Regions from separate parts of the Paenibacillus sp. FSL M7-1414 genome, predicted to be linked through region 1. Evidence: riboswitches for the same ligand, from Rfam matches in the RefSeq annotation. Region 1 holds a riboswitch; the other holds the start of a gene.

Evidence for each region. Region 1 has a riboswitch for thiamine pyrophosphate ahead of MHH92_RS17265 (thiamine phosphate synthase). Riboswitches for the same ligand answer to the same signal wherever they lie in the genome.
Region 2: another riboswitch for thiamine pyrophosphate. It lies ahead of MHH92_RS04490 (ABC transporter ATP-binding protein); the one in region 1 lies ahead of MHH92_RS17265 (thiamine phosphate synthase).

What each region holds. Positions count from the first base shown of each region.
Region 1 covers NZ_JBBOOS010000001.1:3,981,373-3,985,198, forward strand. The annotation lists gene thiS (sulfur carrier protein ThiS) at 1-30, opposite strand, end outside; gene thiO (glycine oxidase ThiO) at 27-1,193, opposite strand; gene MHH92_RS17265 (thiamine phosphate synthase) at 1,211-1,873, opposite strand; TPP riboswitch at 2,100-2,209, opposite strand; gene MHH92_RS17270 (ABC-F family ATP-binding cassette domain-containing protein) at 2,285-3,826, opposite strand, start outside.
Region 2 covers NZ_JBBOOS010000001.1:984,368-988,193, forward strand. The annotation lists gene MHH92_RS04485 (ABC transporter permease) at 1-735, opposite strand, end outside; gene MHH92_RS04490 (ABC transporter ATP-binding protein) at 722-1,489, opposite strand; TPP riboswitch at 1,647-1,749, opposite strand; gene MHH92_RS04495 (radical SAM/SPASM domain-containing protein) at 1,968-2,843, shown strand; gene MHH92_RS04500 (pectate lyase) at 3,191-3,826, shown strand, end outside.

The DNA.
Region 1 (3,826 bases):
CATCCGTTGACCATTAACGATGATATTCACTGCACCACTCCCTTTCTGTTCAATCGCTCAGGGCTCAGCGCCTCAATTCCGAGCTCTTCTGAGCTTTTGCCCTTGAGCAATTCAGCGATTAGTCTGCCTGTTATCGCACTGAGCAAAATACCGTTACGGTAATGTCCAAAGGCGGCCAACAGCCCGGGAACACTTTCGCAAGCACCTATATAAGGCAGACCATCCGGAGTTGCCGGCCTTACGCCTGCCCACGCCCGCAAAAATTGTGCTTCTTTCATCCCAGGCACCCAGTGGGTAGCCGCTGTTAATAGCTTCTGAACACCCTGTACAGAAACGTTTAAATCCGTTCTGCCTGGCAGACTGGTTGCCCCAAGCCAAACTTCGCCATTGGCTTTGGGAACAATATAGATATCCTCTGCATACACCGTTCTGTCAGGTCTGTACCCTGCATGTTCATCTGAGAACTGAACGGCGGCTATTTCACCTTTTACCGACCACACAGGCAAGCTCAGATTCACATGTCTCATCAACTCTTCACTCTGTAATCCAGCCGCTATAATGACATGTTTGCATTTCATCTCACCGATCGATGTGGTGATTCCCTGCACGCCGTGTTCGTTTGCTTGCACACGTATATCCTGTATGTCCTCCATAACCCGTGCTCCCAATGCTTGAGCGGATTCAGCATATGCCTTCGTTAGATGGACTGGAAGAATCTCACTCTCGTAAGGTCTGTAATAGGCTCCATACGTATCTCTGTTAAGCCATGATGCCTCCTGTTGCACAACGGAACGATCCCACCACACCTCATCAGCAGATAACGCAGACTTCCGATTGCCCTTATAACTACTTAATTCACTGTATGAACGAAAAGGAGTTAGGAATCCCTGGCGTTGCAGGCCAGTCTCTACCTCACTGAGTGTAGCCATTAGCACCTGTTGCTCGATAAGTAACTGTCTACTCTGCCTGGCGAGCTTAGCCATCAAAGGATGAGCAAAATCCTCACTATCTGCCGCCAGCATTCCAGCCGCCGCGCAAGAAGTGCCTCCCGCAATCGCCGAACGCTCCAGCAACAGCACATCCTGTCCACGGGAAGCCAGCTCATACGCAATGGCACAACCAACAACGCCTCCACCTACAATAATCGTTTCTGCATGAATCTTATCCGGTCTATCAGTAATGATCTTTTTCATCCTCTCATCTCCTTGATTCAGCGGCTCAAACTTTCTGTAGCAACGATAGCCTGCCTTAATAATGCAGCAGCCCGATCCGGGGAATCGCTCGCCCATACATTCGAGATCACAGCGACTCCCTGTGCGCCTGCAGAGCGAATAGCGTGAATGTTTCCCGGTTCGATGCCCCCAATTGCCATGACAGGAATGGAGACACCAGAGCACACTTCAGCCAGAGCATAAAATCCTCTTGGTTCAAGATCAGGCTTACTGTTGGTTGAGTAGACATGCCCGAAGAAAAGGTAATCGGCTCCCCGTTCTTCAGCGATTTTTGCCTCATCGATTGAATGAACAGATACGCCCAAACGAAGTCGCTGCACATTGCTTATTACAGCAGGGTTATAGTTACGTATCGCATCTTGCCCCCAATGTACACCGCCATAGATGTCATTCTGTGGTGGCAGTTCTGAACCATTGATAACGATGCGACAAGATGGAACGCCAACGCTACGCAGACTTTCAGCCCAACCGATCTTGTCTTGCCACGAGAGTTGTTTCTCTCGTATATGGATGTAGTCCACCCATGGCCAAACGTCCTTTGCAGCTTTTACAAAAGATGCTTGATTCCCTACACCCGTAGATACAACATGCAATTCAAATGATTCGTGAACATGTTCATGAGAACTTACCGTACTGTTCATCCCCTTCCATGTGTGAATGCTATGAAAACACAAAAAAGCCACTCCCGTAGGGGAGTGGCTGCGTATTAATTATAGGACCAGATGACTGACTGATACATACAGTTCATTTCGTGCAATAAAGCTATAGACCTTATAGCCATAACGTTATACACGCAACTGCATGTTTCAATTTACTAAGCAAGACGGTTGAATTCTTTCGAATTGCCGTTTGCTCACGTCATTCACTGAAACGCGCTCGCCACTTCCCTACGCTGGTATGATCCAGATCAGGTGCAAAGGGTCCGGAATCGCATTCTTCCATCTCAGCCACATCGTGCGGCCCCCCTAGTGTTCATATGAAGTTGTAGCCTATGTTACCATAGAAGGATTTTTTTGTCACCGTTCATTTCTATTAAGCGTTGCTTGAATTGTCTAGTTTTTCTCAGACCATTCTTCAACATTCCATGTTTTGGTAATCCAACCCTCGTAGAAATCAGGTTCATGAGATACCAGCAACACCGTTCCCTTGAATTCTTGCAAGGCACGCTGTAACTCAGCTTTAGCTGTGACATCCAAATGGTTCGTCGGCTCATCGAATAGAATCCAGTTGCTTTCACGCATCAAGAGTTTGCATAGACGAACCTTGGCTTGCTCTCCACCACTCAGCATGTTAAGCGGACGGGTAATGTGCTCATTTTTCAACCCGCAGCGAGCGAGATGACCCCGGACTTCATTTTGGGTCAAATGTGAAAACTCATTCCACACATCCTCAATCGGCGTGATATTCCCAGCACGAACTTCCTGCTCAAAATAGGCCGTTTCGAGATAATCTCCCAAGAAAGTCTTTCCACTGAGTGGAGATATTTTTCCCAGGATGGTTTTCAGCAGTGTTGATTTACCCACACCATTACAACCTACGATGGCAATTTTCTCACCACGTTCAATTGTCATTGTCATCTTAGGCAGCAAAGGATACGTATATCCAATTTCAAAATCAATGCCCTCAAAGACCGTTTTGCTACTCGCACGGGCATCCTTGAATTTGAATGTTGGTTTGGCCGCTTCATCTGGACGATCAATACGTTCAATTCTGTCCAGCTGTTTCTCCCGGCTCTTCGCTCGACCTGAAGTTGAAGCACGTGCCTTGTTACGCTGAATGAAATCTTCCTGCTTCTTGATGTACTCTTGCTGCTTCTCGTACGCATCAATATGCTGGGCTTTATTCATATCAGCCATCTCGAGGAACTTGTCATAGTTCGCTGCATATCTCGTTAATTTGGCAAATTCCAAATGATAAATGACATTTACGACTTCATTCATGAATTCCGTGTCATGGGAGATTAAAAGAAACGCATGAGGGTAGTCCTTCAGGTAACGTGACAACCATTCAATGTGCTCTACATCCAGATAGTTGGTCGGCTCATCCAGCAAAAGGGCTGTAGGTTTCTCAAGCAGAAGCTTGGCAAGAAGCACCTTGGTACGTTGCCCACCACTTAGAGCTGCGACATCCCGATCAAGACCAATTGCGGACAAACCAAGACCATTGGCCATCTCTTCCACTTTTACGTCAATCAGATAAAAATCGCCCTGTTCCAGTTGTTCCTGAATATCGCCCATCTCTTCCAGCAACTGCTCCAGCTTATCTGGATCTGCATCTGCCATCTGGTCCGTTATATTCATCATTTCTTTTTCTAATTCAAGCAACGGAAGGAATGCATCTTTAAGAACGTCACGAATGGTTTTGCCTGGGGTAAGCTTCGTGTGCTGATCCAGATATCCATAACGGACCTTAGGTGTCCATTCCACTTTTCCACTATCTTTAAGCAATTTACCGGTAAGGATGTTCATTAATGTGGATTTACCCACACCATTGGCACCAACAAGTCCTACACGCTCTCCGGCAAGTAAACGAAACGATACATTTTTAAATAACGTGCGATCTCCAAAATTGTGACTTACGTTCTCTACTGACAA
Region 2 (3,826 bases), 3.0 Mb from region 1:
GGATAACAGCAAAATGGCGGCAAACATCGCATCCGTGTTCATGTTGCTGGACATACGACGGCTGAAGTACCCTAGACCTTTGCTACCACCGAGCCATTCGCCAATCGTTGCCCCAACCACGCAGTACACCACAGACATCTTTAGCCCCGAGAAAAAAGAGGGAAGTGCCAGTGGAACCTGGAGTTTGCAAAAAATATCCCATTTGCTGGCGCCCATGGTGAGCAGTAGTTCACGCTGCTCCGGATCGCCTTGGCGGAGTCCATCGTAGGTACTGACCACAATGGGGAAGAATGCGATTAAGAACACCACCGCGACTTTGCTCCACAACGTGTAACCAAACCACAAGATAAATACGGGAGACAAGGCAATCAGCGGGATGGTCTGACTGATCACGATGAAGGGATACAAGGCTTTTTCAATCGATCGGTTCATATGCATGCCTGTTGCTAGCGTAATTCCAGTCACTATGGACAAGACAAAACCAACAACAACCTCCATAAAGGTAGCAGGCAAATGGATGGTCAACAGCAGACGACGATGCTCAACCAGTGAGCCTATGATGGCCGTGGGTGCAGGAATGATGAAGGAGGGCACCCATCCCATACGCACGATCACTTCCCAGATCGCCAGTAATAAGAACATGAGCATAATAAACAAACCACATTGGGAAAACGACCTAGAGAGCCACTTCGAACACCACGCCCAGACGCTGACCTCAGCTCTATCGCTTTGCATGCAATTGTTCCTCCAGTTGTTGTCTCATCTGCACGAGAGCCGGTTCGTAGATCATGTTCGAATGCCTTGGGCGTGGTAAAGGAACCGTCATCTCACGCAACTGCTGACCTTGCCCCCCTGGAGTTAACAGAATGATACGGTCACTTAACAGCAGGGCTTCTTCGATGTCATGTGTAATGAACAGCACGGTTTGGCCAATGCCCTCCCAAAGCTCCAGCAACCAGCGATGCATTTCTCGTTTGGTTAAGGCGTCGAGTGCACCGAAGGGTTCATCCAGCAACATGAGCTGCCCGCCTGTAAGCAAGGTACGAAGAAATGCCACCCGCTGCCGCATGCCGCCGGATAACTCATCCGGGTAGGCCTGTTCATAACCCGACAGGCCGAACCTTGCCAACCCAGCTAGGATGTTTGCCCGTAACTTGTCCTTGTCCTGTCGGCCTGGTGCAAGCTCGGCAGGCAGCATGCAGTTCTCCATGACGGTACGCCAGGATAACAGCAGATCTTTCTGCGGCATATAGGCGACTCGTCCGAGCCGTTGTCCTTGCGGGACATCAGCTATATCGATGGTGCCAACGGTTGGTTCATGCAAGCCTGCGAGCAGCTTGAAGAGCGTGCTTTTACCTGATCCGCTGGAGCCGATGAGCGAGACAAATTCTCCTTGTTGAACCTGAAGCGACACATTGGAGAGCACAGGGGACTCTTTTTTTTCGGGAAAAGCAAAGCTTACGTTGTGAATGGTTACATGGTTATCCATCTGATCCTCACCCCCTTGATGTCAGACTACTGCAATAACAACGGCATCCTATACTCTGCAAAAGGAACAAAAAAGACCCACCCATTTCCGGAGAAATGAGTGGGTCTGTAAGTTAAATCCGCAATTTATCTTCACATACATGAAAAATTCCGCTTACTAAAAGGCCGCTCCACTTCCCTCCGCTGGTATGATCCAGATCAGGTTCAAAGGGTCCGAATAGTCATATTCGTCTCAGCCGCAAGGCTCCCCTAGTGCAAAAGTTCAAGATATGCAGTTGTGTGTTCAGCATATATCACTTGAACATGAACTGTAAAGAGGCAGCATGATGGAATTGTTGAGATGAACTTGGAGTCAGACCCGAACAACTGAACAATTTACCTGGGCTCCCTAACCCGATATAATAGTGGTGGCGCATATTGGCCGGATCACAAAATGCAGGTGGGATTGTTCTCCCTCCGAAGCAGAATGGGGACCCGAGTTGAAAACGTTCAAAAAAGTATATATTGAGATCACGAGTATCTGCAATCTGGCATGCAGCTTCTGTCCGCAGACACAGCGTGCCAAAGGATTCATTGACCCTGAAGTCTTCAACAATATACTGGATCAAGTTAAACCACACACCAATCATATTTATCTACATGTCAAAGGTGAACCCTTGTTGCATCCCAAAATAGATCTGTTGCTCGATTCCGCACATGAGAAGGGACTCAAGGTGAACATTACAACGAATGGTACACTGCTGCCCAAGACTCAGCATAAATTGCTTGGCAAACCGGCGCTGCGGCAGATGAATTTCTCCCTGCACAGCTTCGATGGGCATGAAGGTTCAACAGATCGTGACGGGTATCTGCGTCATATTTTGTCCTTTGTACACGAGGCCGTTAAGCACAATGTCATCATCTCATTTCGGTTGTGGAATCTGACACAGGATAACTTCACGAATGCTCAGATGAATCGAAATCGGGAGACCCTTGAAGTATTGGAACGTGAGTTCAATCTGGATTTCCGCATTGAGGAAAAAGTAGTTCCAGGTAGCGGGGTCAAAATTGCCCCGAATGTATACCTGAATCAGGACCATGAGTTCCGGTGGCCAAGTCTGGATGCACCTGAAGATGACGGCAAAGGCTTCTGCCATGCACTTCGCGGTCAGGCAGCTGTGCTTGTAGATGGAACGGTGGTTCCATGCTGTCTTGATGGCGAGGGTGTCATTAACCTCGGTAACGTTCACGAGAAGTCATTCTCGGAGATTATTGAGGGTGAGCGAGCGAACAATCTGGTATATGGCTTCTCCAAACGCGAAGCTGTAGAAGAGTTGTGTAGAAAGTGCGGTTATCGTCAGAGATTTGGAGCCTGATATTTTATAACAGCAAGCCAGAAGACATTCAAGATCACACATTTGGAGACAAATGTAGTGGTCTTTTTTTGTTATTGGGGATTAAGTGAGGGGTACAAACGTTACAAATGAGCATACCAGAGGTTGATATGAGCATATTGCTTGAGAGACCTAGCATGCAAAAAATGCCGATATGACAGGGATTGTACGATGTCATGATATATCTGATCTAATGATTATTCTAGTTACCTTCCTTATTTGGTAGGATTAGGTTGTTGGTCGGACAGAGGTGCACCTCTGGCGAACTTCCAGTACAAGCCCAGGCTGTACATTACCAAAAAACGAGAGAATAAGGGAGGAATAAAGTTATGAAAAAAATGTTGACGTTGTTACTGTCCGCTGGTTTGGTTGCTTCTATATTTGGTGCAGTTCCGGCTGCGGCTGCGCCTACGGTTGTAAATTCAACTATTATTGTTCCAAAGGGCACGACCTATGATGGTCAAGGCAAAACATTTGTAGCTAATCCTTCCACACTTGGCGACGGATCTCAAGCAGAAAATCAGAAGCCAGTCTTCCGTCTGGAGGCAGGGGCCACGCTCAAAAACGTAAACATTGGATCACCAGCTGCTGATGGTGTTCACTGTTATGGCAACTGTAATATATCGAATGTGGTCTGGCAGGACGTGGGCGAGGATGCACTGACATTGAAGTCTGCCGGAACGGTTAACATTACCGGTGGGGCAGCGTATAAGGCTTATGATAAAGTGTTCCAGATGAATGCAGCTGGAACAATTAACATCAAAAATTTCCGTGCAGATGATATTGGCAAACTGGTTCGCCAAAATGGTGGAACTTCCTTTGCAGTTAACATGACGCTGGATAACTCCAACATTTCCAATGTAAAAGATTCGATTATGCGTACAGACAGCAGCACATCACAAGGGAAAATTACGAATACCCGTTATTCCAAAGTACCAACGTTGTTCAAGGGGTTTGCTTCAGGG